DNA from 4 places in the Microbispora sp. CSR-4 genome. Region 1 is predicted to be linked to each of the others. Evidence: predicted binding sites of a transcription regulator. Region 1 holds the regulator's gene; each other region holds the start of a gene.
The links. The regulator HrcA, encoded in region 1, represses chaperone genes, less so after heat shock. The targets are predictions, from matches to a motif close to TTGGCACTCTCNNNNNGAGAGTGCCAA.

Region 1 (7,689 bases):
GCCCCGGCCGCCGAGGACGTGCGCGTGGACGTGGAAGACCGTCTGCCCGGCGCCCTCTCCGGTGTTGAACACGATCCGGTAGCCGCTCTCGGCCACGCCCTCCTGTACGGCCACCGCGTGGCAGGCCTTGAGCAGGTCGTCTGCCAGGCCGTCGTCGGCCGCCGCCAGCGCGGCGGCGTTCTCGTGGTGGGCCCTCGGCACGACGAGGACGTGGGTGGGGGCCTGCGGGTTGATGTCGCGGAAGGCCAGCGCCCGCCCGGTCTCCAGGACGATGTCCGCCGGGACCTCCTTGGCCACGATCTTGCAGAAGAGGCAGTCGCTCACGCGCGAAAGCCTAGCCGTTGACACTAGTTGATGACTGCAATGATCCCCCGGGCTAGGGTGAGTGTGCGAGACTGCACCAGAAAACCCCCCTAGTGTCGGGCGAGGACACCACTGGGCCATGCCCCCTCATGATTCGGAAGAACGTAAACCCCCCGAGGATGACGAGCGTCCTATTGATGTGACCACCGAGACCCTCGTGGCCGACAGGTCGTTGGGAACGGTGCCCGTCGGGTGGGATGCCGACATGGCCGTGACGGCGCTCTACAGCGCTCACTATCGGTCACTGGTGCGTCTCGCCGTGCTGCTGGTGCGTGATGTGGCCAGCGCCGAAGAGGTCGTTCAGGACGCGTTCGTCGCCCTTCATGGCGCCTGGCGCAGGCTGAGGGACACCGACAAGGCACTGGCCTACCTTCGGCAATCGGTCGTGAACCGATCGCGTTCCGTGCTGCGGCACCGAGCGGTCGTCGAGAAGTACGCGCCCAAGGGGCTGCCCGACGCGCCCAGCGCTGAGAACGGCGCGATCGGCGAACTGGAGCGCTCGGCCGTCATCGAGGCGCTGCGCGGCTTACCCACCCGGCAGCGCGAGGCACTGGTGCTGCGATACTACGGCGACCTGTCGGAAGCCGAGATCGCCCACGCGATGGGGATCAGCAAGGGCGCCGTGAAGAGTCACACGGCCCGCGGCATGGCCGCACTACGGATGGCACTGGAGCAGTTCTCATGACCTTCCCTCCCGACGACGAGTACGGCGAGCTGCTCCGCCGTGCCCTGCGCGCGGAGGCGGACTCGGTCGTGCCGTCTCCCGATGGACTCGAAATCATCCGCGGGCGGATCGAGCAGCGTGGTCTGCGCGGCCTGCGGCACCTGCTGTGGCGGCGGGTCGGAGCGGCCGCCGCCGGGGCCGTGCTCGTGGCGGGCGCGGTCGTGATGATCGTCCCCGGCCTGCGCGACCAGGTGGCGCAATCAACGGGCATCTCCAACGCCGGCGACGAACGTGAGGACAACAGGGACACCTCGTCGGTGATCCGGCCGCCCAACCCGGCGGAGCCCTCGCGGCCGGTCGTGATCGTGCCCGTCACCCCGAGCCCGTCGCGCGAACGGCCCAGCCCGACCCCCACGCCCAAGACGGAGGCGACCACCAGACCGTCGCCGTCGCCGTCCGATCCCTGCGTCACGCCCACCCCCGAGGCCGGGGTGATCGAGCCCGACACGGCCCTCCCGCCGACGTGCTCGCCCACGTCGGTGACGCAGGAGACGCCCGTGACGACGCCGTCGGCCTCGCGCCGCCCGTCGTCGCCTCCGCGCACGACGTCCGCGCCCCCGGTCACCCCGAGCACGCCGCCTCCCGCGGAGGCGGCGACGCCCGAAGCGGCGGCGGCCCCGTCGCCCTCGCCCTCGCCCTGACCCGGCCCCCTGGTCGTCGGCCGGGGTCCGCGGCCCGGTGGACGGGCCGGTCCCGGCCTCCGAGTTGACGGGACGGCTTTGTCAGCCGTGGCGGGGCTATGCGCCGCGGCCGGACTATGAGCCGAGGCCGGGCTATGCGCCGCGGCCGTGCGTCACCAGCGGCCGCAGCGGGACATCAGGACGGCCGCCGCGGCCACGCCCGCAGTCGAGGTGCGCAGCACCGTCGGCCCCAGCAGGGCCGGCGTGGCTCCCGCGGCCCGCAACGTGGCGATCTCCTCGTCGGTGACGCCGCCCTCCGGGCCGACGATCATCACGATGTCGCCCGGCTCCTCCGGCAGGGGCAGGCGGCTCAGCGGCTCGGCGGCCTCCTCGTGCAGGACGACCGCGAGCGCCGCCGACGAGACGAGCGCGCCGACCGCCGCGGTCGTGGCCTGCTCTGTCACCTCGGGCAGATGGAAGCGCCGGGCCTGCTTGGCCGCCTCGCGGGCCGTGCCGCGCCAGCGGGCGAGGGCCTTGGCGGCCCGGTCGCCCTTCCACTGGGTGACGCACCGGGAGGCGGCCCAGGGGACGATCACGTCGACCCCGGCCTCGGTCATCATCTCGACCGCGAGCTCGCCCCGGTCGCCCTTGGGCAGGCCCTGGACGACCACCAGTCTCGGCCGGGGCGGCGGGACCTCATAGCGGCGCAGCACCTCGGCGGTCAGCGAGTCCTTCCCCGCCGCCGTGACCGTGCACTCGGCCACCCGCCCCGCGCCGTCGGTCAGGTCGATCCGCTCCCCCGGCCGCAGGCGGCGTACGGCGGCGGCGTGCCGCCCCTCGGGCCCGTCGAGGACGATCGTGTCCCCCGTCTGGCCGGCCGCGTCCGACAGGAACACGGGAACAGTCATGCGATCAGCTCAGCGGCCGTTGAAGGCGTCCCGCAGGCGGGAGAAGAAGCCCTGCTGGCCCGGGGAGAACTTGCCGGGCGGGCGCTCCTCGCCGCGCAGCTTCGCCAGCTCGCGCAGCAGTTCCTCCTGCTGCGGGTCGAGCTTGCTCGGCGTCTCGACGTTCACGTGGATCAGCAGGTCGCCTCTGCCGGTCTCGTTGAGCCGCTGGACGCCCTTGCCGTACAGGGGGATGACCTGGCCGGCCTGGGTGCCGGGCCGGATGTCGATCTCCTCCGCGCCGTCGAGGGTCTCGATCGTGAGCGAGGTGCCGAGCGCGGCGGCCGTCATCGGGATGGCCACCGTGCAGTGCAGGTCGTCGCCGCGCCGCTCGAAGATCTGGTGCGGCCGCTCGACGATCTCCAGGAACAGGTCGCCGGGAGGCCCGCCGCCGGGGCCGACCTCGCCCTCGCCGGCGAGCTGGATGTGCGTGCCGTCCTCGACGCCGGCCGGGATCCTGACCTTGATCGTGCGCCGGGTCCGCACCCGTCCCTCGCCCGAGCACTCCATGCAGGGGTGCCGGATGACGCTGCCGTACCCGCCGCACTGGGGGCAGGGACGCGAGGTCATGACCTGGCCGAGGAACGAACGGGTCACCTGCGACACCTCGCCGCGCCCGTGACACATGTCGCAGGTGTCGGGGTGCGTGCCGGACGCCGCCCCGGAGCCCTGGCAGACCTCGCAGACCACGGCCGTGTCGACCACGATCTCGCGGGTCGTGCCGAAGGCCGCCTCCGCCAGGTCGAGCTCGACCCTGATGGTGGCGTTGCGGCCCCGGCGGGCACGGGAGCGGGGCCCCCGCGCGGCGCCCGCCGAGCCGAAGAAGGCGTCCATGATGTCGCTGAACGGGAAGCCCGCGCCGAAGCCGCCGGCTCCGGCCCCCGCTCCGCCGCCACCGCCGAACGGGTCGGCGCCCATGTCGTACATGCGGCGCTTGCCCGCGTCGGACAGCACCTCGTACGCCTGGTTGATCTCCTTGAACCGCTCCTGGGTCTCCGGATCGGGGTTGACGTCCGGGTGCAGCTCACGGGCAAGACGGCGGTATGCCTTCTTGATCTCTTCCTGGCTGGCGTCGCGCCGTACGCCAAGGGTCGCGTAGTAGTCGTTGGACACTTATGACCCCGCCAGGATCTGGCCGACGTAACGCGCCACCGCGCGCACCGCACCCATCGTCACCGGATAGTCCATTCGTGTCGGGCCCAGCACTCCGAGCCGGGCCAGTTCTCTGTCGCCCGAACCGTATCCGGCGGCCACGATAGACGTGCCGCGGAGCCCGCTGTAGGGGTTCTCGGATCCGATGCGGACGGTCAGTTCGGAAAGCCCGCCGGTCTCCCCCAGCAGGCGGATGAGGACGACCTGCTCCTCCAGGGCCTCCAGCACGTCCCGCAGGCCGATGCTGAAGTCGGCGGCGGCCAGGTTGGCCGTGCCACCGAAGACGATCTTCTCCTCGTGCCGCTCCACGAGCGTCTCAAGCAGCACGGAGAGGATCGTGGCCGCCACCGGCCTGTCCTCGGGGGGCAGGCGGTCGGGAATGTCGGCCACCGTCTCCGGCACCTGGGACAGGCCGCAGCCGTCCAGGCACGCGTTGAGCACGGCGCGCAGATTCGCGATCCGGTCGTCGGCGATGGCCTCGGGCAGATCGACCACACGCTGCTCGACCCGCCCGGTGTTCGTGATCAGCACCAGCATGACCCGGCGCTCCGCGAGCGGGACGATCTCCACATGGCGGACCGACGACCTGGTGAGCGAGGGATACTGCACCACCGCGACCTGACGGGTGAGCTGCGCGAGCAGCCGCACCGTACGCATGACGATCTCGTCGAGGTCCACGGCCCCGGCGAGGAAGGTCTCGATGGCCCTGCGCTCGGCACCCGACAGCGGCTTGATCTGGGACAGCCGGTCGACGAACAGCCGGTATCCCTTGTCCGTCGGCACCCTTCCGGCACTGGTGTGCGGCTGGGTGATGTAGCCCTGCTCCTCCAGCGCCGCCATGTCGTTGCGGATCGTCGCCGGAGAGACGCCGAGGTTGTGCCTGTCCGCCAGGGCCTTGGACCCCACCGGCTCGTTGGTGGACACGTAGTCCTCGACGATGGCCCGCAGGACGGCGAGCTTGCGGTCGTCGAGCAATGTGTCACCTCCCTGTGCCTGGAAACACCGACTCTGGCACTCTGTGTTCCCGAGTGCCAAGTGTACGGCTACCACCCCACCTGGTGCGATAACGCGCAGGGGGGCACGGACAAGCGGGCTGCGAATCGACCGCAAGCCGCATGGCCGACTCTTCACCCTATGCACGAGCACCAGAGACCCGCGCCGGCCGAGGCGACCACGCGGGTTCCCCGCCCATGATGCCCCCGGCACGGCCCGGCGCGCCCCTGTGGCTGCCGCACCCGTTTCCCCCGCCGTACGCCGCTCCCCGGCCGATCCGGCCCCGCGCTGCTGTGGGTCCCTGGGTGCTCTTCGCCGTCCTGCCGGTCGTGCCGGCTTCCTGGCCGCGCCGATCGTGACGATCGTCGTACTCGCGCGCCGCTCCGCGGCCCGCCGCCGCAGGGCGTGATTTGCTAGCGTTCCCCGCATGTACGGGCGGGACGTGCTTTCCGGAGACTGGCGGCGGCCACGGCGGGGGCAGATCCCCGAGGTCCCGGCAGAGCCCGACCTCGTGGTGGAGGACGCCGAGGGCCGCTTCTGCGGCGCCGTGGTGGCCTGCGACAAGGAGGCCGTGACGCTGGAGGACCGGTTCGGCCGCAGGCGGGGGTTCCCGCTGACGCCCGCCGGGTTCCTCCTCGAAGGCAAACCGGTGACGCTGGTGCGGCCCCAGGCCGGCCCCAAGGGCCCGCTGCGGAGCGCCTCCGGGTCGATCGCGGTCGAGGGCCTGCGCGCGCAGGTCGCCAAGGGGAGCCGCATCTACGTCGAGGGCGTCCACGACGCCTCGCTGGTGGAGAAGATCTGGGGACACGACCTGCGGGTGGAGGGGGTCGTCGTCGAGTTCCTCGAAGGGGTGGACGACCTCCCTGCCATCGTCGAGGAGTTCGGCCCCGAGCCGGGCAGGCGGCTCGGCGTGCTCGTCGACCACCTGGTGCCCGGCTCGAAGGAGAGCCGCATCGCCGCCCGGGTGTCCGGGGACGACGTGCTCGTCGTCGGGCATCCGTTCGTGGACATCTGGCAGGCGGTCAAGCCCCGGGCGCTCGGCATCCCCGCCTGGCCGGACGTGCCGCGCGGCGTGCCCTGGAAGGAGGGCGTGATCGCCGCCCTCGGCTGGCGGATGGACCCCCAGGAGGCGTGGCGGCACATCCTGAGCCGGGTCACGACCTACGCCGACCTGGAGCCCGAGCTCCTCGGCCGTGTGGAAGAACTGATCGACTTCGTCACCGCCCCCGTTTAAGGGGTGAGATCCCGGATCTAAGGGGTGAGGTCCCGGATCTAAGGGGTGAGGTCCCGGACCACCGCGTCGGCGAGCAGCCTGCCGCGCAGCGTGAGCACGGCCTGGCCCGCCTTGAACGCCTCCACCTCCAGCAGTCCGTCCGCCAGTGCCCGCGCGCACGCCGTACGCGCCTGGGGGGCGAGGTCGGCCAGCGGGAGACCCGAGGCGAGGCGCAGCTCCAGCATGACCCTTTCGACGGCCCTGTCCTCCGCCGACAGCACCTCGCGGGCGTGCGCGGGCGAGGTCCCGGCCGCCAGCCGGGCGGCGTACGCCGCCGGATGCTTGACGTTCCACCAGCGGGTGCCGCCGACGTGGCTGTGCGCCCCCGGCCCGGCCCCCCACCAGTCGCCGCCGGTCCAGTAGAGCAGGTTGTGGCGGCAGCGCGCCTCGTCTCCCGCCGCCCAGTTGGAGATCTCGTACCAGCTCAGGCCCGCGGCCGTCAGCATCTCCTCGGCGATCAGGTAGCGGTCGGCCGCCACGTCGTCGTCCGGCATCGGCAGCTCGCCGCGCCGGATGCGTGCGGCGAGCCGGGTGCCGTCCTCGACGATCAGGGAGTACGCCGAGACGTGGTCGGGCCCGGCGGCCAGCGCGGCCTCCAGGGAGGCCCTCCAGTCGTCGTCGCTCTCCCCCGGCGTGCCGTAGATGAGGTCGAGGTTGACGTGCTCGAACCCGGCGTCGCGGGCCTCTCGTACGGCCTCGGCGGGCCGGCCGGGGGTGTGCCGCCGGTCGAGGACGGCGAGGACGTGCTCGCCCGCGCTCTGCATGCCGAAGCTCATCCGGGTGAACCCGCCCGCCCGCAGCTCCTTCAGGTAGGCCGGGTCGACGGACTCGGGGTTGGCCTCGGTCGTCACCTCGGCGCCGGGCCGCAGGCCGAACTCCTCGCCGATGGCGTCCAGGATCCGTACGAGGTCGGCGGCGGGCAGCAGGGTCGGCGTGCCGCCGCCGAAGAAGACGGTCTCAACGGGCGGCGCGGCGTCTCCCAGCACGCGCCGGGCCAGCCGTATCTCCTCGACCGCGGTGGCGGCGTAGTCGCGCTGTGATGCGCCGGGCCCCAGCTCGGACGCCGTGTAGGTGTTGAAGTCGCAGTAGCCGCAGCGCGTCGCGCAGAACGGGACGTGGACGTAGAAGCCGAACGGACGGGAGCCGAGCCCGTCGAGGGCCTCGGACGGCAGCTCGCCGCTCGGGGGGACGGGATCGCCGTCGGGAAGCACGGAAGGCACGCTCTCCAGTCTGCCGCCACTCGCCCCCTGCCCTCGACGCCCGGTCTGGTATCACTGCCGGTTTTTCGCTCTCGCCCGAATATCGCACGATATGCGATGCCGGAATATCTCTTATGAGCATTCGCCCGGCCGAGATTTCCGGGTCCGTTCGCCGCGCGCCAGGAGATTCTCTCGACCCCCCGGGGAAGTGTTCCGATCTTTCCTACGGAAAATCAAGCCTGCGCCAGGGGCTTTTACCGGCCACCAGAGGGGGGATCAACCTCGCCGAGTGCGTCGATCTTTCACTGACGACGCCGTTTCCGGTCTCGCGTACGGCCTGAACCGCAAGGCGCGCGAAGATCGCGGCAAATAGCAACAGATGCGGGTTGTCGGGGGTAGTCATGCATGAAAACGACGAGGC
Region 2 (7,689 bases), on a different contig from region 1:
AACACGGCGGGGTCGATCACATAACGGCCGATGACGGCCCAGTTGGAGGGCGCCTCGTCGGCCGGGGGCTTCTCCACGAGGTCCGTGACGCGGACGACGTCGTCCTCGTCGGTCGGTTCGATGGCGGCGGCGCCGTACAGGGAGATCTGCTCGCGCGGCACCTCCATCAGCGCGATGACGCTGCCGCCGTAGGTCGCGCGCGCCTCGATCATGCGCTTGAGCAGCGGGTCGCGGGGGTCGATGATGTCGTCGCCGAGCAGACAGGCGAACGGCTCGTGGCCGACGTGCTGCTTGGCGCACAGGACGGCGTGGCCGAGACCCTTCGGCTCGCCCTGCCGCACGTAGTGCATGGTGGCGAGGTCGACGGGCTCCTTGACCTGGTTGAGCCGCTCTTCGTCGCCCTTCGCGCGAAGAGCGTCCTCAAGCTCGTACGCTACGTCGAAGTGGTCCTCGATCGAACGCTTGTTGCGGCCGGTCACCATGAGGACGTCCAGCAGTCCGGCGGAGACGGCCTCCTCCACCACGTATTGGATGGCCGGCTTGTCGACGATGGGCAGCATCTCCTTGGGGGTCGCCTTCGTGGCGGGAAGGAAGCGGGTGCCGAGACCCGCGGCGGGCACGACGGCTTTGGTCACGGGATCGAAGTCAGCCATGAGTAGACACTAACGGAGCAGTCTTTGGACAAGATGAACCTGCGTCGGCGTATATTGCGCGGCCGCTCGGAGCTCGATCCCGGGACGTTGCGCGAGTCGTCGGCGGCCATCAGGGAGTTACTCCTCGACCAGCCGTGGGTGCAGATGGCGGGCCTGGTGGCCTGCTACTGGTCGACGGGCACCGAGCCGGCCACGCAGGGACTGATCCTGGCCCTGTGGAAGCACGGCGCCACGGTGATGCTGCCGGTGCAGCGCCCGGACGGCGACCTCGACTGGGCGGTGTACGACGGGCCCGACTCCCTGGTCCCCGGTCCGTACGGAATCATGGAGCCGGTGGACGTCCGGCGCGGCGTCGACGCGATCCGCACCGCCGCGCTGGTGATCGCGCCGGCCCTCGCCGTCGACCGGGTGACCGGCGTACGGCTCGGCCGCGGCGGCGGGTTCTACGACCGGGCGCTCGCCCGCGTCGGGCCGAATGTGCCAACGGTGGCGCTCCTGCACGAGGGCGAGTTGCTGGAGGGGGTTCCCGCCGAGCCGCATGACCAGCGCGTCCGCTTTGCTGCTCTTCCCAGCGGAATCGCCCGCTTGGTACAGATATGACAAGATTGACATAAGAGACGGCGAAGGGAGCGGATCGGTCTGAACGTCTGGCTGCTCCTGTCCGCCGTCGTCGTCATCGCGGCCATCGCGTCCGTACGGATCGCGCATCGCACCGGCCTTCCCTCGCTGCTCCTCTATCTCGGCCTCGGGCTGCTGCTCGGCGAGGGCGGCCCCATCGGCATCAACTTCGACAACGCCCAGATGGCCCAGCAACTCGGCCTGGTCGCGCTCGCCGTGATCCTCGCCGAGGGTGGTCTCACCACCAACTGGAAACACGTACGCGACGCCGTCCCGACGGCGCTCGTGCTCGCCACGGTCGGAATCGCGGTCAGCGTCGTCGTGCTCGCGGCGGGCGTCGCCGTCCTGCTCGGCATGGAATGGCGCATGGCGCTGCTGCTGGGCGCGTTCCTGGCGTCGACCGACGCGGCGGCCGTGTTCTCCGTGCTGAGACGGCTGCCGCTGCCGCCCCGGCTCGCCGGGATCCTGGAGGCCGAGTCGGGCTTCAACGACGCCCCGACCGTCATCCTCGTGATCATGCTGAGCGCGGGCTCGTCGTTCGAGCTCTCGCTGCCGCACATCCTGCTGGACACCACCGTCGAGCTCGTCATCGGCGCGGCCGTCGGTCTCGCCGTGGGCCCGGCGGGGGTGTACGCGCTGCGCCGGGTCGCGCTGCCCGCCTCCGGCCTCTACCCGATCGCGGTGCTGGCGCTGGCGTTCATCACCTACAGCGGGGCGACCCTGCTGCACGGCAGCGGGTTCCTCGCGGTCTACCTGACCACGCTGGTCCTGGGCAACGCCAGGCTCCCCCACCGCGCCGCCACGCGCGGCTTCGCGGAGGGCGCCGCCTGGCTCGCCCAGATCGGGCTGTTCGTCATGCTCGGCATGCTCGCGGACCCGGGCGAACTGCCGGGCGTGCTCGTCCCAGCCGTGGTGTCGGGCCTGCTGCTGGTCCTGGTCGCCCGGCCGGCGTCCGTGGTGGTGTCCGCGGCGATCGCCCGGCTCCTGCGCCTCGGTGCGCTGTCGTGGCGCGAGCAGGTGTTCCTGTCGTGGGCCGGGCTGCGCGGTGCGGTGCCCATCGTGCTGGCCGCGATCCCCTGGGCCGCCGGGCTGCCGGGGGCGAAGGGCCTGTTCAACGACGTGTTCATCATCGTCATCGTGTTCACGATCCTCCAGGGGCCCACGCTGCCGTACCTCGCCAGGCTGCTCGGCCTGGCGGCGGAGGGCGAGGCCCGCGACCTCGACGTGGAGGCCGCGCCACTGGAAGAGCTGAACGCCGAGCTGCTGCAGGTCCGCATCCCGCCCGGCTCGCTCATGCACGGTGTGGAGATCTTCGAGCTCCGGCTGCCCGCGAACGCCATGGTCACCCTCGTCGTACGGAACGGGCAGTCGTTCGTGCCCACGCCGACGACGCGGCTGCTGGCGGGCGACCAGCTCCTCGTGGTCACCACGGCCGCCCAGCGGGAGACGGTCGAACGCCGCCTGCGCGCCGTCAGCCGCCGCGGCAAGCTGGCCGGCTGGTACGGCGAACGCGGCGGCTGACCGTCGTAGGGGCTGCTTTCGCGTGGCGGTCCGGGCTGAGTTTGCGCTGCGGCGGTCCGGGCGGTGGTTTGTGACGCGGTCCGGGCCGCGGTTTGCACTGCGGCGGTCCGGGCTGCGGCGGTCCGGGCTGCGGCGGTTTGGGCGGCGGTTCAGGGCTCGGTTCGGGCTGCGGACGGATCGCGGACGGATCGCGGGCGGACCGCTCGTGGATCGCGGGCGAGGCTCGGCGGGAACCCGCTGGGATCTCGGCGGGAGCCCGGCGGGTTCTCGGTGGGGATCTTGGCGAGGGATCCTGGCGCGCGCGAATGGGACGGCGCGGGGCAATAAACCGGGCTGGAGTGGCGTTTGGGCTTGTTGACTGCTTACCATTAGCAATCGACCCGGTCGAGTGCCAGTCTCAGGAGGAGCGAGTGCCTACCTACCAGTACGCCTGTACCGCTTGCGGTGAGCAGCTGGAGGCCGTCCAGAAGTTCTCTGACGACCCGCTCACGGAGTGCCCAGCCTGCCAGGGCAAGCTGCGCAAGGTCTTCTCCGCGGTTGGCATCGTGTTCAAGGGCTCCGGGTTCTATCGGACCGACAGCCGTTCTTCGAGCTCGTCCACGACCACGGCCACCACGACGACGTCGTCCTCGAAGTCGTCCGGCGACTCCGGCAAGAAGGAGCCCGCGACCTCCACGAGCTCGTCTTCGTCCTCCTCGTCGAGCACGTCGTCGTCCGGTTCGACCGCCGCCGCCTGAGGTTATCCACAGGGGCCGACGGCACGCGCCGGACGTGCGGCGCCGTTCGCTAGTGTCGGCCCATGGTCAATCGCGCAGACATCGGGGTCATCGGCGGCTCGGGGTTCTACTCCCTGCTTGAGGGCGCCGAAGAGATCGACATCACGACGCCGTACGGCCCGCCGAGTGACACGATCACCGTGGGCCGCATCGGCGACCGAACCGTCGCGTTCGTCCCCCGGCACGGCCGCGGCCACACCTTCCCTCCCCACCGCATCCCTTATCGGGCGAACATGTGGGCCCTTCGCTCCCTCGGCGTACGCCAGGTGCTCGCGCCCAGCGCGGTCGGGTCCCTGCGCCCGGAGATCGGCCCGGGCGCCCTCGTGATCCCCGACCAGCTCGTGGACCGCACGCAGGGCCGCGAGCAGACCTACTACGACGCGGGCGGGGCGGTCCACGTGTCGTTCTCCGACCCCTACTGCCCCTCCGGCCGGGCGGCCGCCGTGGCCACTGCCCGCGAGACGGGCTGGGACACGGTCGACGGCGGCACTCTGGTCGTGGTCCAGGGGCCCCGGTTCTCCACCCGGGCCGAGTCGAAGTGGTTCGCGGGGGCGGGCTGGTCGATCATCGGCATGACCGGGCACCCCGAGGCCGTGCTCGCCCGCGAACTCGCCCTCTGCTACACGACCCTCGCCCTCGTGACCGACCACGACGCCGGTGTGGAGGCCGGTGAGGGGGTCACCCACGAGGAAGTGCTGGCCTTCTTCGCCGCCAACGTGGAGCGGATGCGCACGCTTGTCGCGCAGGTCGTCGAGGCCCTTCCGGAGGAGCGCATCTGCCCCTGCGGCAACGCCCTCGACGGGATCAAGCTGCCGATCGAGCTCCCCTGACGCCGATGCGTGCCATGCCGTACGGCCCTGTCCGGCCGCGCGATCGGCGGCGGAACCGGCGGCGGAACCGGCGGCGCGCCACCGCCGCCGGGGCATCGCCCGGACAGGCGGTCCATGGGGGCCATCGGCGTGAAGCGTCCACGATGCAACCGGCCCTCGCGAGGAGGCTTGCAAGGAGGCTCGCAAGGAGGCGAGAGGCGAAACCGAGATGGTCATGCGTGATCTGAAGCGGCTGAGGACGCGCCGTCGCCGTCCGATCGCCGCCGTCCTCGCCGGTCTGGCGGTGGCCTGCGTGCTGCTGGCCGTCCGCACCCCTGACGGGGTGGAGGTCCTCGCCGCCGCCCGCGATCTCCCCGGAGGCCGTCTGGCAGCCGCCGACGTCGTGGTCGTACGGCTCCCGCCCGATGCGGTGCCCGCCGGGGCGTACGCGCCGGGCACCCCGGTCTCGGGCCGCGTGCTCGCCGGTCCATTGCGTCGAGGCGAGCTCCTCACCGACGCCCGGCTGCTCGGCTCGGGCCTGTTCCGCCAGACCCTGGCCGGGCAGGCGTACGGCGGCCAAGCCGGCGGTGGCTCGGCCGGCGGCGACCCGGCCGACGGTGGTTCAGCCAGTGGCGGCCCGGCCGACAGTGATTCGGCGGACGTCGGCTCAGCCGGCGGCGGCCCGGCCGCGGCACCAGGGGCGCCGGACCCGCAAGCCGATGCGTCGGCTGCGCGAGCGGGAACGCCAGCCATCGAACCGGGTCTGGTCGCGACGCCGGTCAGGATGGCCGATCCCGACGCCGCCCGCCTGCTGTCGCCGGGAGACGTGATCGACGTCCTGGCGGCCTTCGAGGACGGGCCTTTCCAGGCCCGGACCGTCGCCCGGGAGGTGCGGGTGATCGCCCGGCCACCCGGCCGTACGGACGGCGGCGCGCTGCTGGTGCTGGCCACGACCCCGGCGCAGGCGGCCCAGCTCGCCCAAGCCCAGGCACAGGGCAGGCTGTCGATGACCATCCACCCGCACTGACGGACTGTGCCCAGGCTGTGGAGGGGCTTTGCCCGGGCGGCGGAACGCGCCCGGGTCTTGTCAGAACGGCAGCGGGGCCGATCAGGCGGTGGTCACCTGCGGCGTGCAGGGGGCGTCCGTCGTCGCCGCCCCCGGCCTGCCGTCAGGCCCGCTGGTCACGCGTGACCTGCCAAAACGTCTCCTCGGACCCGGCGTAACGCCCGGCGCCGAGGTTGCTCGGCCGAGGGCGATCGTCAGAGTTTCGCGCCAAGTTGGGGATCGTACTCCCAGTGCCAGGGCTCGAAGGGGCTGTGATACGACCAGTCGGGGTGTATCCAGCCATACCGCTTGCTGTTGGCCTCCAGCCAGTTGAACTGGACAGACCGGAAGTTCTGCACCCCGCCGCACAAGTCGACCGCGAGCCCCAGCCCGTGGTTGCTCTTGCCCGGAGTGGCGGCGAAACCGGGCCGCCGATAGTAGATGGACTGCTGCTCGCTCAGACTGCGATAGCTGTCCGAGATGCACATCGAGGTGCCGAAGCGCTTCTTGTAAGCGATGTTGAGATCGGCGAAGGCGATCGCCGCGTCCGCCCGCAGTTCCTCCCCGGCCTGCGGCAGGGGGCACAGGATGGTCTGGGGCAGCAGGCCGTTCGGGTACTGCTCCGCCTGGCCGATCCTGGTCGGGTCGCAGCCGCCCGCCCCCTTGCTGCTGATCTTCACACCGAGTTTGATCAGCGCCTTGGTCAGCGACCGCACCAGCGAGCTGGAGCGTTTGCGCAACGCGGCGACCTGCGCGCTCAGCTGCGCCTCCTGCAGGAGGCTGGCCGCCCGGAGCTCCTGCGCCTCCTCTGCGAGCCGCTGCTGCCGTTCCAAGAGCTTCACCGCGTCGCCGAGCACGTTGTTCCGTCCGGCGACGATGTGGTCGAGGTCGGCGATCCTCCGGAGCGTCTCCGTGCCGTTCCCCGCCCTGAAGAACGGGCTGAGCCCGTCGAGCGAGGGGTCCTGATACATCGACGAGGCGAGGTCCGACAGCGGCTTGCGCATCTTGTTGAGCTCCGCCGTGGCCTGCTGGAGACTCTCCAACTTGGCCGCCAGCGCCTTCTCGACGGTGCCGAACTTCTTCTGCCGCGCCACCAGTGCCCGGTTCGCGTCCTCGATCGACTTGTACGCCTTCTGAGCCTCCCGCCGCAGCTCGGTCAGCGTGGTGGGCTCCTTGTCGAGCGTCATTACGCTTTCCCCCGCGGACGCCGTACGGACCTTCGCGGTCGTGGTGTCGGCCAAGGCCGGCGCGGCCGTGCCGTACGGTGCGGAGACGGTCAGCGAAGTCATCGCCGTGACGACCGCGATCAGCCTGGCTGATCGAGGAGATGACACGATCGATTCCCCCGTTTGCGAACTCTTGACCTGGGTCAGGGACGCACGTTACTACAGCGCCCTGTGTGCCCGAGCCCCGGTTCGCATAAGTGCTATCGACCGGACACGTCGCATTTGCGCGTTTCCCAGCTCATCGCCCGCCTTCGGGCTGGCTCTCATGCTCCCGGCAGAGCTCCCACAGCCACGTGTCCCGCCACTCCGGCTCGCACGTGAACGTCTCCTCCTCGTGAGGCTCCGGCTCCTCCGTCGGCCGGCTCGCCTTCGGCGTCGTGGCCGTGTGGATGATCCGTTGGACGGGCCGGGCGATCGGAAGGATCCGTACGACCCCCTCGTAAAGACGCGCGGGACCGGGCGGCGCGGGCACCGGGGTCGGATTCAGCAGGGGTCTCGTCCCCGCCATCGTGATCACGTGGATCCTCTGAGCTTCTCGGCCGTCCACCGTTGGTGGCATGGCGGGCCGCGCAGCAGGCGTTCCGGCGGGGGCCCGATCTCCCCCGGTCTCGGCAGTGGTCTCGGCGCGCTTCTGGTCCGCCGCCCGAGCCGGTGCCGCGCGTACGGCCGCGCTGCCCGATAACTGAGCCCGCGCCCGCTCCCCATAGCCGGTGAAGTCGGCCATGAGCATGCCCGAGGCAAGGATCGCCGGCGCGAGCAGCGCCGCGACGAGCAGCACCGATCGCAGCCTGCGCGCGGATCCACGTCGCGTTAGGGTCACGGCCAGCGACGGTAATCCCCCTCCCCTGCCCGGCGTACGACCACTTGCCATCGCTTTCCCGCAGGTCAGCCCGCCGATGACCGGCGCACCACGAAACGACACCCCTGGGGAGGCGCGAGCGGGCCCAACCTTTCGCTAGGCTTACTGGTGCACATCATGCGCCTCCGTAGCTCAGGGGATAGAGCACCGCTCTCCTAAAGCGGGTGCCGCAGGTTCGAATC
Region 3 (7,689 bases), on a different contig from region 1:
GCGCCCGGTGGGCCGCCTCCTCGGCCAGGGCCAGCGCGAACGCGCCGTTGTACGTGCGGTACGACTCCCACTCGCGGCGGAACCGCGTGCCGAACTCGGGGGAGAAGGGCGTGTTGTAAAGCAGGTGGTTGACGAACCACAGGGTCGAGTTGGCCACGGCGTTGTAGGCCCGGTGGAAGACGGCGGGCGGAATGTCCAGCATGCGGATCGGGCCCGTGTCGAAGGCCCGGTCGAGCCGCCCGCCGTGCGTCCGGCGCACCGCCCCCCGGTCGCCGTCCGACAGCGCCGCGCAGACCCACAGGACGTCGGTGTCCTTGACCACCTCGGACAGGCCGGAGACGAGCCCGCCGCCGCCCCTGCGCATGGTCAGGCCGCCGTCTTCAGACAGCGTGAAGGACACCGGGCCCCGGTTGGACGCGATCAGAACGGTGCTGCTCATCTTCGGGTTCCCTCGATCAGAGCGGGCGCGCATGCCGGAAGATTAATAAAAGCCGACCTCCGTCAATAGGATGTCAACCGATCGCGGGAGGGCTGGATACGGCATGGCACTGGACGACACCACCGAGGACCTGGCCCGATCTGCTGCCCGGGGGGACCATCGCGCGCTCGGCGAACTGCTGCGGCGCATCGAGCCCGACGTGCTGCGGCACTGCGAGAGGCTTCTACCGTATCGGCAGGACGCCGAGGAGGCGGCGCAGGACACGCTGCTCGCCGTGGCGCGCAACATCGCGAGGTTCGAGGGGCGGGCAAGGTTCAGCACCTGGCTGCACATCGTGACCGTCAACTGCGCCAGGACCACCTATCGCTCACTCAAGCGGCGTTCGTCCGAACAGGTGGAGGAGCTGCCCGAGCAGCGGCCCGATCCCCGGCGGGTGAGCGTCATCGCCGGCTCGCGGCTCGACCTGCTCGACGCGATGGAGGCGCTGGAGGCCGAGCGGCCCGACCTCGCCCAGGCGCTCGTGCTGCGCGACATCTGCCAGCTCGACTACGCGGAGGTCGCCGACCAGCTCAAAATCCCCCTCGGGACGGTCAAGTCCCGCATCCACCAAGCGCGCAAGTACGTGCAGAGCGCCCTCGGCGAGGCGTACGGCTGATACAAAACGTCTCGCCATATGAGACGTCAGAACGGACACCGGGGACGCCGGGGTACAGTGCTAGTGCCGCGACTGACAAGATTTGCCCGCACGGGGCGGTGGCCAGACTGGTGCATCGCAAGGCGGAGGAGGAGCTCGTAGCCGGAGGCCACGGGCGACGACGACAACGCCGCGAGGTGCCGCTCTGGGTGACGCGACGGGGCAAAGATTGGCAGGAGGGGCACTTAAGGACCTTCTCTGGAAGGTCCTACAACTGAACATGCTCATCCAGAGGGGTGGAGGGACCGGCCCTGCGAAGCCCCGGCAACCTCCCCGGTGTCGAACTCGTGCCCACGAGGCCCGGCCGGGACAGGTGCCAATTCCGGCTCGTGGCCAAGGTGGTCGCGAGCGAAGATGAGGGAAAGGCCTCGCTTCATGGCGCACACCAGCACTGCCGCTAGCACTCCCGCGAACACCGTCGAGTTCGGCCCCGCCACCGGACTTTCGTGTCGTGAATGTGGCGCTCTTTACGAACTCGGCCCGATTTTCGCCTGTACGGAGTGTTTCGGCCCCCTTGAGGTGGCGTACGACTTCGGCGAGATCCGTCGGGAGGACATCGAGTCCGGCCCGGCGAACATCTGGCGTTACCGCTCCCTGCTCCCCGTTCCCGCCGGCGTGACGGCCAAGCCCAACCTCCAGCCAGGCTGGACCAAGCTCGTGAAGGCCGACAGGCTGGCGGCCGAGCTGGGCCTGCGGTCGCTGCACGTCAAGGACGACTCCGGCAACCCGACCCACTCCTTCAAGGACCGTGTCGTCGCGATCGCGCTGGAGGCCGCGCGCAACTTCGGCTTCCACACCCTGTCGTGCTCCTCCACCGGCAACCTCGCCGGCGCGGTGGGCGCGGCGGCCGCCCGGGCCGGGCTGGACTCCTGCGTGTTCATCCCCGCCGACCTGGAGCCGGCCAAGGTGACCATGGCCGCGGTGTACGGCGGCCGCCTCGTCGCCATCGACGGCACCTACGACGAGGTCAACCGCTTCTGCTCCGAGCTCATCGGCGACGAGCTGGGTGAGAAGTGGGGCTTCGTCAACGTCAATCTCCGGCCCTACTACGCCGAGGGCTCCAAGACGCTGGCGTACGAGATCGCCGAGCAGCTCGGCTGGCGGCTGCCCGACCAGATCGTCATCCCGGTGGCCTCCGGCTCGCAGCTCACGAAGATCGACAAGGGCTTCCGTGAGCTGATCAAGCTGGGGCTGGTCGAGGAGCGGCCCTACCGGATCTTCGGTGCGCAGGCCGAGGGCTGCTCGCCGGTCTCCCGGGCGTTCAAGGCCGGGCAGGACGTGGTGCAGCCGGTGCGGCCCGACACCATCGCCAAGTCCCTTGCCATCGGCAACCCGGCGGACGGGCCGTACGTGCTCGACATCGCGCGCCGGACGGGCGGCGCGGTGGAGGACGTGACCGACGAGGAGATCGTCGACGCGATCCGCCTGCTGGCCAGGACCGAGGGCGTCTTCGCCGAGACCGCGGGCGGCGTCACGGTCGGCGTGCTGCGCAAGCTGGTCCGCGAGGGCCGCCTCGACCCGGACGCCGAGACCGTGGTGCTGAACACCGGCGACGGGCTCAAGACGCTCGACGCGGTGGCCGAGCACGCCCGTCCCACCGCCGTCATCCGTCCCTCTCTCGACGCGTTCCGTGCGGCATTCGCCAACTGAAAGCGTTTCAAAAGGCCCATCGGCAGTAACGAAAGCGAGCGAACAATGAGCGTTTCCGTGCGGATTCCGACGATTCTCCGGACGTACACCAACGGGGCCGCGGAGGTGAGCGGCGAGGGAGGAACGCTTCGCGAGGTCCTGCAGAAGCTCGACGCGGACTACCCGGGCATCGGCGGGCGCATCCTCGACGAGACGGGTAAGATCCGGCGTTTTGTCAACGTCTACGTCGGAGAAGAGGACGTCCGATTCGCCGAGGGTCTGGACACCGCCACGCCGGACGGAGTGCAGATTTCGGTCATCCCCGCCGTCGCCGGAGGCTGAGCCGCCGCACCGGGGCCGAGCACCTGACATGCGCTTCTGCGGGTGGAGAAGTCATACGGTGCCATGGCAAATGGTGCAGCTCTCAACTATTAAACAGTAAAGTGAATATTCTTCGGTCCCGCTTTGAGCGAACGCCAAGTAGTAGTTTGCGGATTGACTCTGTTGTCCTACGGCTTGACACGGGTATGGTCGATGTCGATCGACAAAACCGGGGGCTTCTTGGGTGTGGTCCCCAGCCCAGCAAGAGGAGTCGGAAGTGGCGCAGGGCACCGTCAAATGGTTTAACGCGGACAAGGGCTACGGCTTCATCGCGGTAGACGGTGGTAAGGACGTGTTCGTCCATTACTCGGCAATCCTGATGGACGGCTACAAGGCCCTCGAGCAGGGTCAGCGGGTTGAGTTCGACATCACGCAGGGTCAGAAGGGCCCGCAGGCGGAAGCCGTACGCGCCGTCTGATCCCGTCATCGACCTACGGAAGGCCCGGTGCGCGACCCCGCGCACCGGGCCTTCCGCCTGCTGTACGCCTTCTTTGCCTTACTCGGCCCCGCGGTTCAGGCCGGTGAGTGTGGTGCTCCGGAGGGAGCCTGGCCCCTTGGTCTCGGCCGGCTCGGCTGGTGAGTCTCGGCAGGTGGCGCGGCGCACCGAAGGGATGCTCCGGACATACCGTACAAGCTGGTCAGCATGGCTTCCGCTTGCACTCTCAGGGGTAGAGTGCTAAATACTTGTTTGGCACTCTGAGGTCGAGAGTGACAACAATCGGGATCGGGGCGATGGGGCCCGCGCAGGGATAGCGGGTCCATGCCGTCGCGGGCGTCGGCTCGGTCCGTGAAGACACCCTGCTACTGGGAGGTCTAGCCTAATGGCAGCCAAGATGATCGCGTTTGACGAGGACGCCCGGCGCGGTCTCGAGCGCGGTATGAACCAGCTCGCCGACGCCGTGAAGGTGACCCTCGGCCCGAAGGGCCGCAACGTCGTGCTGGAGAAGAAGTGGGGCGCCCCCACGATCACCAACGACGGTGTCTCCATCGCCAAGGAGATCGAGCTCGAGGACCCGTGGGAGAAGATCGGCGCCGAGCTCGTCAAGGAAGTCGCCAAGAAGACCGACGACGTCGCCGGTGACGGCACCACGACGGCTACCGTGCTCGCCCAGGCGCTGGTCCGTGAGGGTCTGCGCAACGTCGCCGCGGGTGCGAACCCGATGGCGCTGAAGAAGGGCATCGAGGCCGCCGTCGAGCGCGTCAGCGAGGAGCTGTCGAAGCTCGCCAAGGACGTGGAGACCAAGGAGCAGATCGCCTCCACCGCCTCCATCTCCGCCGCCGACACCGAGATCGGCGCCCTCATCGCCGAGGCGATGGACAAGGTGGGCAAGGAAGGCGTCATCACCGTCGAGGAGAGCAACACCTTCGGCCTGGAGCTGGAGCTCACCGAGGGCATGCGCTTCGACAAGGGCTACGTGTCCGGCTACTTCGTGACCGACCCCGAGCGCATGGAGGCGGTCTTCGAGGACCCGTACATCCTGATCGTCAACTCCAAGGTCTCGGCCAACAAGGACCTGCTGCCGCTGCTCGACAAGGTCGTGCAGTCCGGCAAGCCGCTGGTCATCATCGCCGAGGACGTCGAGGGCGAGGCCCTGGCCACCCTGGTCGTCAACAAGATCCGCGGCCTGTTCAAGTCCGTCGCCGTCAAGGCTCCGGGCTTCGGCGACCGCCGCAAGGCCATGCTGGGCGACATCGCCATCCTCACCGGTGGCCAGGTCATCTCCGAGGAGGTCGGTCTCAAGCTCGAGAACGCCACCCTCGACCTGCTCGGCCGCGCCCGCAAGGTCGTCGTCACCAAGGACGAGACCACGATCGTCGACGGCGCCGGTGACGCCGAGCAGATCGCCGGCCGGGTCAACGAGATCCGCGCCGAGATCGAGCGCACCGACTCCGACTACGACCGCGAGAAGCTCCAGGAGCGCCTCGCCAAGCTGGCCGGCGGCGTCGCCGTCATCAAGGCCGGCGCGGCCACCGAGGTCGAGCTCAAGGAGCGCAAGCACCGCATCGAGGACGCCGTCCGCAACGCGAAGGCCGCGGTCGAGGAGGGCATCGTCCCCGGTGGTGGCGTGGCTCTGCTGCAGGCCGGCGCCAACGCGTTCGACAAGCTCGAGGTCAACGGCGACGAGGCCACCGGTGCCGCGATCGTCCGCAAGGCCCTTGAGGAGCCGCTGAAGCAGATCGCCGTCAACGCCGGCCTCGAGGGCGGCGTCGTGGTGGAGAAGGTCCGCAACCTCCCGGCTGGTGAGGGCCTCAACGCCGCGACCGGCGAGTACGTCAACATGTTCGAGTCCGGCATCATCGACCCGGCCAAGGTCACCCGCTCGGCGCTGCAGAACGCGGCGTCCATCGCGGCGCTGTTCCTGACCACCGAGGCCGTCATCGCCGAGAAGCCCGAGAAGGAGAAGGCCCCCGCCATGCCCGGCGGCGGCGACATGGACTTCTGATCCATCTGCCTGCTTCGTCTCAACGGAAGGGCGGTTCCCCTCGGGGGAACCGCCCTTTCCCGTTGAACGCGTCAGGTGAGGCGTCTGACCCAGCGGGCGCAGTCGGTCTGCATCGTGTATCCCGCCGCAGTCCAGGCGTGATGCGCCAGGGCGTTGTCGTGCAGGACCATCGCGTCGGCGCGGAACGCGCCGAACTTCCTGAACCGCTCCTCGGCGGCCCGGATCAGCAGCGATCCGATGCCCATGCGCCGGTGGGCGGGGTCCACGGCGAGCCGGTAGAGGTGGGCGCGCCAGCCGTCCCATCCGGCGATGAGCGTGCCGACCATGCGGCCGTCGATCTCGGCGACGAGCAGCGCCTCGGGATCGCGCTCGATCAGGGCCACCACCTTGCCCGCGTCGTCGTGCCTGTCGGTGTTCTCCGCGGCCTCAAGCCAGAACCGCAGTACGGCCGGGACGTCGTCGAGCGCTCCATAGCGGACGCGTACGTCGGGAGAGGTCATCGCAGCTCCTCCGGAAGATCGCGGTCGTGCAGGACGGTCAGCGACGTTACCGCCCGGGTGAGGACCACGTAGAGGCGGGCGAGGCCACGCTCCTCCGCCTCCACGATCGCGGCCGGCTCGACGACGATCACGTGGTCGTACTCCAGACCCTTGGCGAGCGTCGCCGGGACCAGCAGCACCCGGTCGTCGCCCGTCGAGTCGGGGCCGAGCACCGTGTGCGGCACCGCCGCGGCCTCCAGAGCCGCCGAGAGCGCGGGAAGGGCCGAGTCCGGGGCGATGACGCCGATGGAGCCCTCCTGCGCGAGAGCCTGCCGTACGGCCCCGGGGAGGGCGGCGGTGACGTCGGCCTCGCGGCGTACGGACAGGGAGCCTGCGCCGGGACGCAGCGAGCGCGGCGGGGCGAGATCCGGCGCCACGGAGGGCAGCAGCCGCGCGGCGAAGTCGAGGACCTCGCGAGGCACACGGAAGCCGAGCGTGAGCTCGGTGACCTCGCCGGACGGCTGGCCGAGGTGGTCGAGCACGGTCTTCCACGAACGCGCCGACCAGGGAGTGGTGCCCTGGGCGAGGTCGCCGAGCACGGTGGCCGAGCCGGTGCGGCAGCGGCGTCCGAGCGCCCGCAACTGCATCGCCGACAGGTCCTGCGCCTCGTCCACCACGAGGTGTCCCCGCGACGGCGTCCGTTCGATGAGGTCGGCCAGCTCGTCCAGCAGCGCCGCGTCGGCGGCCGTCCACTTGGCCGAGCGGTGCGACTTGTACGGCTTGCGCCACAGGATCAGGGCCTGCTCCTCCGGCGAGAGGTCCGACTTCGCCGCCTTGGCGAGGAACTCCGCGTCCGACAGCAGCCGGAACAGCACCTGCTCGGGGGTGAGCTTCGGCCAGACGGCGTCGAGCACGGCCTTGACCGGCTTCGACCGGGCCACGGCGTCCTGGACCCGGTCGTCGGGCGACTCGCCGCGCCGTTCCATCTGGACGAGCACGGCGTGGGCGAGCCGCTGGGCCAGGGTGGCGCGGCCCGGGCCGTACCGGGTCGTGCCGCGCAGCGAGGCGACGATCTCGCGGACCTCGTGATCGGGCACCCGATAGCGGTTGATGCCCTTGGTGAACAGCACCCCGTCGACCGGCTTGGTCACGTGCAGCCACAGCGCCCGCCTGACGACCTCGGCCATGCGGGCGTCGCCCTTCACGGCCGCCACCGCGGGGTCCTCGGGATGGGCGTGGTCGCCCAGGACCCCGGCCACCGTCGTCTGGTCGACCTTCACCTCTCCGAGCGCGGGCAGCACCGAGGAGATGTAGGACAGGAAGGCCCGGTTGGGCCCGACGATCGTCACGCCCGAGCGCGCCAGCTTCTCCCGGTGGGTGAAGAGCAGGTAGGCCGCGCGGTGCAGGCCCACGGCCGTCTTGCCCGTGCCCGGCGCCCCCTGCACGCAGACGGTCACGCCGAGGTCGGCGCGGACGATCTCGTCCTGGTCGGGCTGGATGGTCGCCACGATGTCGCGCATCGGGCCGGTGCGGGGCCGCTCGATCTCCTCGGTCAGCAGCCTGCTCTGCCCGAGCGCCCGGCCGTCGAGCGGCTCGTCCTCGTACGCGGTGAGGTCGCCGCCC
Region 4 (7,689 bases), on a different contig from region 1:
GAGATAGCGGCCCACCGGCCCGGTCTCCGCCTCGGCGCCGGACGCCGTGAGCGTGGCCCCGGACGGCAGCAGGGTGGCGCGGCGCCCGCCCGGCCCCATGCCGGTCCAGATCGCCGCCTCCTTCACCTCGCCGCGGTAGGACACCCACTCGGCCTCGGCGCCCTCCGGGATGAACTCGTACGGGATGCCGGGGGCCACCTTCAGACAGGCCGCCGGGGCGCGGGCCACCAGGTCGAGCACGACCGGCCACGTGGGGGAGTAGGCCATCGGGTCGAAGGTCCGTCCCCTGGCCCCCCTTCTGGCGGGATCGGCGAACAGCAGGTCGTATCCGCCGGGGTCGGCCAGCGCGGCGTCGCCCGTGCGGACGTCGACCAGGGCGGACAGGCCGAGCGCCGCCGCGTTGGCCCGGGCGATCTCCACGGTCAGCGGGTCGAGGTCCACGGCGTGCACCGGGCAGCCCGCCCTCGCCAGCGCGAGCAGGTCGCCGCCGATCCCGGAGCAGACGTCCAGCACGGAGGGGCCGCCCTCCGGCCCTCCGCCGGCCCGGATGTCGCCGGCCCGGATTCCGGAGGCCCGGATCCTGGCAGCGCGGTGTGCGGCGACCTCGGGACGGGTGGCCTGCTCCAGCCCGTGAGGGGTGAAGTACATGACGGCGGCGTCGGGGCCGAACTTCGCCTCGGCCCGCCGCCGCAGCGACGCCTGGGTGAGCGCCGCCGCCGTCAGGTCGGCCGGGTGGCTTCGGCGCATCGCGCTCGCGGCGGCCACGGGATCGGCGCCGTCGGCGAGTATCTTCACGGCCTCGTCGAGGGCCCCGCGCCCGGCGGGTGTGAGCAGCGTGCGGAAGGCGTCCAGGTCCACGCTCGCGACGCTACCGTTTGCCGGACCCGCACGTCGGCCGGAGGCTCCGCCCTGTGGACAACCCGGAGCCGACGACGGCTCCGGGGCCGGTCGGCGGGAGCCGGTGTCGCCGAGCCGCGCACGTCGGCGGAGGCTTCGTCGTGTGGACGATCGCGGCGGCGGCGACCGCGGAGGCGGTGACCGCAGGCTCGGGGCCGGTCAGCGGGAGCCGGTGTCGCCGAGCGAGGCGAGCAGCTTGCAGAGCAGCCCCGACAGCCGCTCCCGATCCTCGCCGGTGAGGCCGGACAGCATCCGCTCCTCGTTGGCCACGTGACCCTCCAGCAGGGTGTCGACCACCGTACGGCCCTCGCCGGTGAGGGTGATCAGGACCATGCGGCGGTTGGACGGCGCGACCTCGCGATGCACCAGGCCCCGGGCGACGAGGCGGTCCACCCGGTTGGTGAGCGCGGCGGAACTGACCATGGCGGCCGTGGCGAGATCGCTCATGCAGAGCCGGTGATCGGGGTTGGCACGGCGGAGCGTCGCGAGCACGTCGAACTCCCATGGTTCGATGTCGTGCCCGGCGAAATACTCCTTGATGCCCTTCTCCAGCAGGCGGGACGCGCGGGAGATCCGCCCGGCCACTCCCATCGCCGAGCAGTCGACGTCAGGGCGCACCCGGGCCCACTGGCCGAGGATCTGGTCGACGGCGTCGTTGTGGGGAGCGGGGTCGCCGGCGGCGAGGGTGTCGTTCCCGGGGGTCTCGTTCGTGAGGGTGTCGTTCATAGCGCGCGCGGTCTGGGTTCTCCTCGCCGCTCCTCCTCCACCACCCATGGTAACGGACATTTCGACGTTGAAATATCGATGGGATCCACGCTACCTTTTGCATCGAACAGTCAAACATCAAAATGTTAGAGGTGGAAAAATGAAGGTCCTGGTGCTGGGCGCGACCGGCTACATCGGTTCGGTGCTGACGGAGCGGCTCGCCGAGCGCGGCCACGAGGCGGTCGCGCTCGTACGGCCGAAGGCCCGCGACACCGCCGTTCCTGGCGAGGTGCGCCATGGCGACCTGTACGAACCCGAGACCCTCAAGAGCGCGGTGACGCCGGACATCGACGTCGTCGTGCACTCCGCCAACCCCACCGGTGACGAGCAGGTGGACGTCGCGGCGATCGAGGCGCTGGCCGGAGGGGGCGCGCGGCTCGTCTACATCAGCGGCGTCTGGGTGCTCGGCGCCACCACCGAGGCGGCGGGCGAGGACGCGCCGGTGAACCCCATCACCCCCTCCCGCTATCGCCCGCGGGTGGAACGGCTCGTGCTCGACGCGGGCGGCGTCGTCGTGAGGCCCGGCATCGTGTACGGCCGGGGCGTCGGCATCCCCACCCTGCTCACCGCCCCCGGGCAGGAGGACGGCCGCTATGTCCACGCGGGCGGCCCGGCGCCCACCTGGGCGACCGTGCACGTCGACGACCTGGCGGACCTGCTCGTGCTCGCGATCGAGAAGGCGGCGCCGGGGAGCCTTTTCCACGCCGTCGCCGAGGAGGCGGTGAGCGTCGCCGACGTGGCGGCGGCCGCGGGCCGTACGGGGAAGGCCGTGCCGTGGCCGATCGACGAGGCGGGTGAGGTGCTCGGGCGTCCCTTCGCCGAGGGGCTGGCCCTGAGCCAGGTGGTGAGCGGCGACCTGGCCAGGAAGGTCCTCGGCTGGAGGCCGAGCCGCCCCGGCCTCCTGGACGACGTCCGCTCCGGGTCGTACGCCTCGCGCGCCTGACCGTCCCCGCGGCCCGCGCCCTGTCCCCGCGTCCCGCGCCCTGTCCCCGCGCCCCGCGCCCCGCGCCCTGTCCCCGCGACCTGGCCCGCCGCCTGTCGCCGCGACTCCCCGCGACCTGTCCGCGCAACGTGGCCCCGCCGCCTGTGCCGGCAACCCGGCCCGCCGTCGCGCCTCCCGCGGCCTGTCCCTGCTGAGAGGCGCCGGTCCGCCGGAAGCGGGCGGCGGTGACGCCGGCGCGGCGGACGGGGCATAACCTCGGGAGCGTCGCCACCGGATGCGTCTGACCTGCGATGCCGGTTCGTGTTGACTGTCACGCGCCACTTGCATACTGTTTCGTGTTGGCACTCTGCCATTGAGAGTGCCAACAGCGACGAGACAGGTCTGACACCCGCGACGGCAGGCCGCTGGTCGCCTCTTCAGCTCATTCATCGCAATCTGAAGGGGAGGTCCGATCGTGACGACCGCCACCAAGGTTCCCGTTAAGCCGCTTGGCGACCGCATCGTGGTCCAGCCGCTTGAGGCCGAGCAGACCACCGCCTCCGGCCTGGTCATCCCGGACACCGCCAAGGAGAAGCCGCAGGAGGGCCGTGTCCTCGCTGTGGGCCCGGGCAACTGGGACGAGGACGGCGAGAAGCGCATCCCGCTCGACGTCAAGGAGGGCGACGTCGTCCTCTACAGCAAGTACGGCGGCACCGAGGTCAAGTACGGCGGCGAGGAGTACCTGGTGCTCTCGGCCCGCGACGTGCTCGCCATCATCGAGAAGTAGGCCGCGCCGGCTTGTGGAGCCCCGGGACCTTGCGCCCGGGGCTCCGCGCGCTCACAAGGAGACCTGAATGCCGAAGATCCTGGAGTTCGAAGAGGACGCGCGGCGCGCTCTCGAGCGTGGTGTGAACGCTCTCGCCGACGCCGTCAAGGTGACGCTCGGCCCCCGCGGCCGCAATGTCGTCATCGACAAGAAGTTCGGTGCGCCGACGATCACGAACGACGGTGTGACCATCGCTCGCGAGGTCGAGCTGGACAAGCCGTACGAGAACCTGGGCGCCCAGCTCGCCAAGGAAGTCGCCACCAAGACCAACGACATCGCGGGCGACGGCACCACCACCGCGACCGTCCTGGCCCAGGCCATGGTCCGCGAGGGCCTGCGCAACGTGGCCGCCGGCGCGCAGCCGCTCGGGCTCAAGCGCGGCATCGACAAGGCCGCCCAGGCGGTCAGCGAGCGCCTGCTCAGCAGCGCCCGCCACGTCGAGGACAAGAAGGAGATCGCCAACGTCGCGACGATCTCCGCGCAGGACGCGAAGATCGGCGGCCTGATCGCCGAGGCGTTCGACAAGGTGGGCAAGGACGGTGTCATCACCGTCGAGGAGTCCAACGCGATGGGCCTGGAGCTGGAGTTCACCGAGGGCCTCCAGTTCGACAAGGGCTACCTGTCGCACTACATGGTGACCGACTCCGAGCGCATGGAGGCGGTCCTCGAGGACCCGTACATCCTCATCACCCAGGGCAAGATCTCCTCCATCGCGGACTTCCTGCCGCTGCTGGAGAAGGTCGCCCAGACCAAGCGCCAGCTGCTGGTCATCGCCGAGGACGTCGAGGGCGAGGCCCTGGCCGTCCTGGTGACCAACAAGATCCGCGGCACCTTCACGTCCGTCGCCGTCAAGGCCCCGGGCTTCGGCGACCGCCGCAAGGCCATGCTGCAGGACATCGCGATCCTCACCGGCGGCCAGGTCGTCAGCGAGGAGGTCGGCCTCAAGCTGGAGCACGTCGGCCTCGAGGTGCTCGGCACGGCCCGCCGCGTCGTGGTCAACAAGGACACCACGACGATCGTGGACGGCGCCGGCGACGCCCAGGCGATCGAGGACCGCATCCGCGAGATCAAGGTCGCGATCGAGCAGTCCGACTCCGACTGGGACCGCGAGAAGCTCCAGGAGCGTCTCGCGAAGCTGGCCGGCGGCGTGTGCGTGCTGCGCGTCGGCGCCGCCACCGAGGTGGAGCTGAAGGAGAAGAAGCACCGCCTCGAGGACGCGATCTCCGCGACCCGCGCCGCGATCGAGGAGGGCATCGTCTCCGGCGGTGGCTCCGCGCTCGTGCACGTGTCCAAGGAGCTCGACGACCTGGGCCTGACCGGCGACGAGGCCACCGGTGTCTCGATCGTCCGCAAGGCGCTGATCGAGCCCGCCCGCTGGATCGCCGAGAACGCGGGCCTGGAGGGTTACGTCGTCACCACCAAGATCGCCGAGTTGAACGCGGGTGAGGGCCTCAACGCCGCCACCGGCGAGTACGGCGACCTGGTGGGCCAGGGCGTCATCGACCCCGTCAAGGTGACCCGTTCGGCCGTGCAGAACGCCGCGTCCATCGCCGGCATGCTGCTCACGACCGAGGCCCTCGTCGTGGACAAGCCCGAGGAGGAGGCTCCGGCCGCCAACGGCGGCCACGGCCACGGCCACGGTCACGGCCACTGATCCCGCGCCTTCCGCGCCTCGCGCCCCGCGCCCGCCCGCAAGGGCGGACCGCGGGGCGCGCTGCTTTTCCGCCCCGTGCCCCCCGTGCCCGCCCCGTGCCCGCCCCCTGCCCGCCGTGTCGCGGGACGGGCCGCCGGGGACGAAGCCGCCTCGCGGGCAATGCGAACGACGCACGCTTCTTTTTCCCTGTCAAGTCGTCCGGCGTATATCCCGCGTTTTGGGCTTTCTGGTTGGAATGTTCCAACGGACGAGTGATCACATGATTACGGCGTGTTATCGACGCGTCAATGTGACCAATCCGTAGCCATTAACCATGACGACATGAACGATCGCGGCGGGCATCATGCCTAACGTGACCGAGGGATGCGTCGCCGACGCCGTAACTGGGGTAAGGCTTGCGACGAGATCGGATGAGCCCGACCTCAGGGAACTGACCAGCCTTGCCGTACAGGGAGATCGCACCGCGATCGAATCACTGCTGGGACATTTACGCCCGATGGTGGTTCGCTACTGCAGAGCCCGACTGGGCAGGGTGTCCGGTCAATACCACATCGCCGACGACGTGGCCCAGGAGGTGTGCATCGCGGTGCTGTCGGCACTGCCGCGCTACCGCGACATGGGCCGCCCGTTCGCCTCGTTCGTCTTCGGCATCGCCTCCCACAAGGTGGCCGACGCGCTGCGCAGCTCGGTGCGCTCGGCCGTGCCGACGCAGGACCTGCCGGACGGGCCCGACGAGGGACCGGGACCGGAGGAGACGGTCGTGCGCTACATCGAGGCGCAGCACGCCCGCGATCTGCTCGCCCGGCTCCCGGACACGCAGCGCGAGCTCCTCATCCTGCGGGTGGTGTCGGGCCTGTCGGCCGAAGAGACGGGTAATGTACTCGGCATGTCACCAGGTGCCGTCCGGGTCGCGCAGCATCGTGCGCTCGCCAGGCTCCGGCAACTGGCCGAGCTGGAGTCGATTGCGTGACCACGAAACGTCGTCGTACGGCTCGCCACCTCGGGTCGTACGGCGATGCCGATGTGGAGGGCGAAGTACTGAGGACCGATGCCCTCCTCGACGCGCTGGCCCGCCGTGAGCTGGTGGGCGGCGCGGACGCCGCCATCCGCTTGCTCGGCGCGCTCGTCGTCGACGTGGACAGTCAGCGGCTCTCCTCCGTGTCGATCACACCGTCCACATAGCCCCGGGCGTACTCCCAGCTGACGTAGTCGGCCGGGTCGGGCTGGTAGGCCGGCTCGTGGACCTGCGGCCGGCCGTTGTCGATCATCTGGCGCAGGTTGCCGCGCAGCAGGTCCCAGTCGAAGTAGTGCTGTTCCCCGCACTCCGGGCAGTCGAGGACGAGACCGAGCACGCCCTGGGGTTCGAGCAGGGAACGGAAGACCTCCACGTCGGCGAGATCGGTCAGCGCCTCGTCGCGTTCGGCGAGCGTCAGCGGCTCCACGTCATCGGGCGCTCCAAGCTCCGCCGCGGGGTCGTTGGGGTCATCCGCGAACGGGTCGCGGGGGACGTCTTCCAGCACGCATCCCACCTTATGACCACGGCCCCCTCCACGAGCGAAAGAGCGCCCCATCTGCTGGTCGGGCCGTGATCCGGCCGTGATCCTGGAGGTGGTCTCACAGCCAGCCGCGGCGGGCCGCCTCCACTCCGGCGTGGAAACGGGACTGGGCCCCAAGCTCCGACATCGCCTCGGCGAACCTGGCCCGCACCGTGCGTACGGAGACGCCGAGGTGGCGGGCGATGGCGTCGTCGGACAGGCCGCGCGCGGCCAGCCGCAGCACCTGCTGGGCGTTGTTGCGCGGGAAGATCGGCGCGGCCCGGGCCCACAGCTCCTCGAACAGCGCCCGCAGCGCCCCCACCGCCACCGGGGCGTGGACCAGGTAGCAGTTGTAGGAGTGCTCGGGCAGCGGGACGCCCCACTCGGCGGGCAGCCCGGCGGTGCCCTCGCCGAGCGCGAAGAACCAGCTCGGCACCGTGTCGAGGGCGCGCAGCCCCGCGCCCGCCGCCGAGAACCGCGCGCACACCTGCCGCATGGCGGGCTCGGACACGGCGTCGAGCGCGACGACCATCCGCGGGCGCAGGATGCCGTCCGCGGCGGCCTGGATCCACTGGCCGACGAATCCGTCGGCGAACCTGGCCATGGTGCGGCGGTCGGGCACGGCCATGACCAGCTCGGCGGGGGGCGCCTGCAAAGCGAGGCCGATCACGCTCTCCCAGAGCTCGTCGGCGCCGCTCAGCGGCTCGACCGAGAACCGCCCGCTGTGCCAGTCGTGGCCCGCGTCGTAGTGATGGGTCAGGCGGCCGGCCGCCGCGAGCACCTCGTCGATCTGGCGGGTCTCCCGGGCCATGCGGTCGAGCCGTTCGGCCACCAGCCGTCCGATCGTCGCGACCGGATGCCGGGCGAGGAACTCCTCGCGCCGCCGGTTGACCGCGCCGAGCCGTACGAGCCCGTCCAGGGCGTCGAGAACGTCCTCTGCGGGCCGGTCGACGGCCTCGGCCAGCTCGGTCAGCGTGGCGCGGTGCAGCCGCAGCATGGCCGTGTAGAGGGCCGCCTGGTCGGGGGAGAGCCCGAGGCTCTCGAACGGGTCGGCCTGGGAGGCGGGGTTGCGCGTCGTACTCATGCTCGC

Region 2: a site for HrcA is predicted at 3,161-3,187, ahead of FLV34_RS35550 (FmdB family zinc ribbon protein). Genes of this name have one in related genera too.
Region 3: a site for HrcA is predicted at 3,797-3,823, ahead of groL (chaperonin GroEL). Genes of this name have one in related genera too.
Region 4: a site for HrcA is predicted at 2,944-2,970, ahead of groES (co-chaperone GroES). Genes of this name have one in related genera too.

What each region holds. Positions count from the first base shown of each region.
Region 1 is NZ_VJVX01000020.1:15,800-23,488, forward strand. Features, by position in the region: gene FLV34_RS16710 (histidine triad nucleotide-binding protein) at 1-324, opposite strand, end outside; gene FLV34_RS16715 (SigE family RNA polymerase sigma factor) at 569-1,048, shown strand; gene FLV34_RS40485 (hypothetical protein) at 1,045-1,728, shown strand; gene FLV34_RS16725 (16S rRNA (uracil(1498)-N(3))-methyltransferase) at 1,881-2,615, opposite strand; gene dnaJ (molecular chaperone DnaJ) at 2,625-3,764, opposite strand; gene hrcA (heat-inducible transcriptional repressor HrcA) at 3,765-4,778, opposite strand; gene FLV34_RS16740 (DUF3097 domain-containing protein) at 5,224-6,030, shown strand; gene hemW (radical SAM family heme chaperone HemW) at 6,069-7,289, opposite strand; gene FLV34_RS16750 (CDP-diacylglycerol diphosphatase) at 7,670-7,689, shown strand, end outside.
Region 2 is NZ_VJVX01000075.1:631-8,319, reverse strand. Features, by position in the region: gene galU (UTP--glucose-1-phosphate uridylyltransferase GalU) at 1-653, opposite strand, end outside; gene FLV34_RS35560 (5-formyltetrahydrofolate cyclo-ligase) at 687-1,253, shown strand; gene FLV34_RS35555 (potassium/proton antiporter) at 1,287-2,792, shown strand; gene FLV34_RS35550 (FmdB family zinc ribbon protein) at 3,203-3,529, shown strand; gene FLV34_RS35545 (S-methyl-5'-thioadenosine phosphorylase) at 3,592-4,398, shown strand; gene FLV34_RS42930 (SAF domain-containing protein) at 4,613-5,404, shown strand; gene FLV34_RS35535 (M15 family metallopeptidase) at 5,638-6,756, opposite strand; gene FLV34_RS35530 (hypothetical protein) at 6,887-7,468, opposite strand; tRNA gene FLV34_RS35525 (tRNA-Arg) at 7,629-7,689, shown strand, end outside.
Region 3 is NZ_VJVX01000012.1:23,425-31,113, forward strand. Features, by position in the region: gene FLV34_RS12045 (trehalose-6-phosphate synthase) at 1-439, opposite strand, end outside; gene FLV34_RS12050 (RNA polymerase sigma factor) at 543-1,094, shown strand; SAM riboswitch class I at 1,355-1,494, shown strand; gene thrC (threonine synthase) at 1,509-2,783, shown strand; gene FLV34_RS12060 (MoaD/ThiS family protein) at 2,829-3,104, shown strand; gene FLV34_RS12065 (cold-shock protein) at 3,361-3,561, shown strand; gene groL (chaperonin GroEL) at 3,965-5,587, shown strand; gene FLV34_RS12075 (GNAT family N-acetyltransferase) at 5,659-6,087, opposite strand; gene FLV34_RS12080 (AAA family ATPase) at 6,084-7,689, opposite strand, start outside.
Region 4 is NZ_VJVX01000024.1:58,701-66,389, forward strand. Features, by position in the region: gene FLV34_RS19095 (class I SAM-dependent methyltransferase) at 1-858, opposite strand, end outside; gene FLV34_RS19100 (MarR family winged helix-turn-helix transcriptional regulator) at 1,057-1,623, opposite strand; gene FLV34_RS19105 (NAD-dependent epimerase/dehydratase family protein) at 1,763-2,605, shown strand; gene groES (co-chaperone GroES) at 3,057-3,371, shown strand; gene groL (chaperonin GroEL) at 3,439-5,064, shown strand; gene FLV34_RS19125 (sigma-70 family RNA polymerase sigma factor) at 5,408-6,034, shown strand; gene FLV34_RS19130 (hypothetical protein) at 6,031-6,246, shown strand; gene FLV34_RS19135 (DUF5319 domain-containing protein) at 6,207-6,584, opposite strand; gene FLV34_RS19140 (helix-turn-helix domain-containing protein) at 6,679-7,683, opposite strand.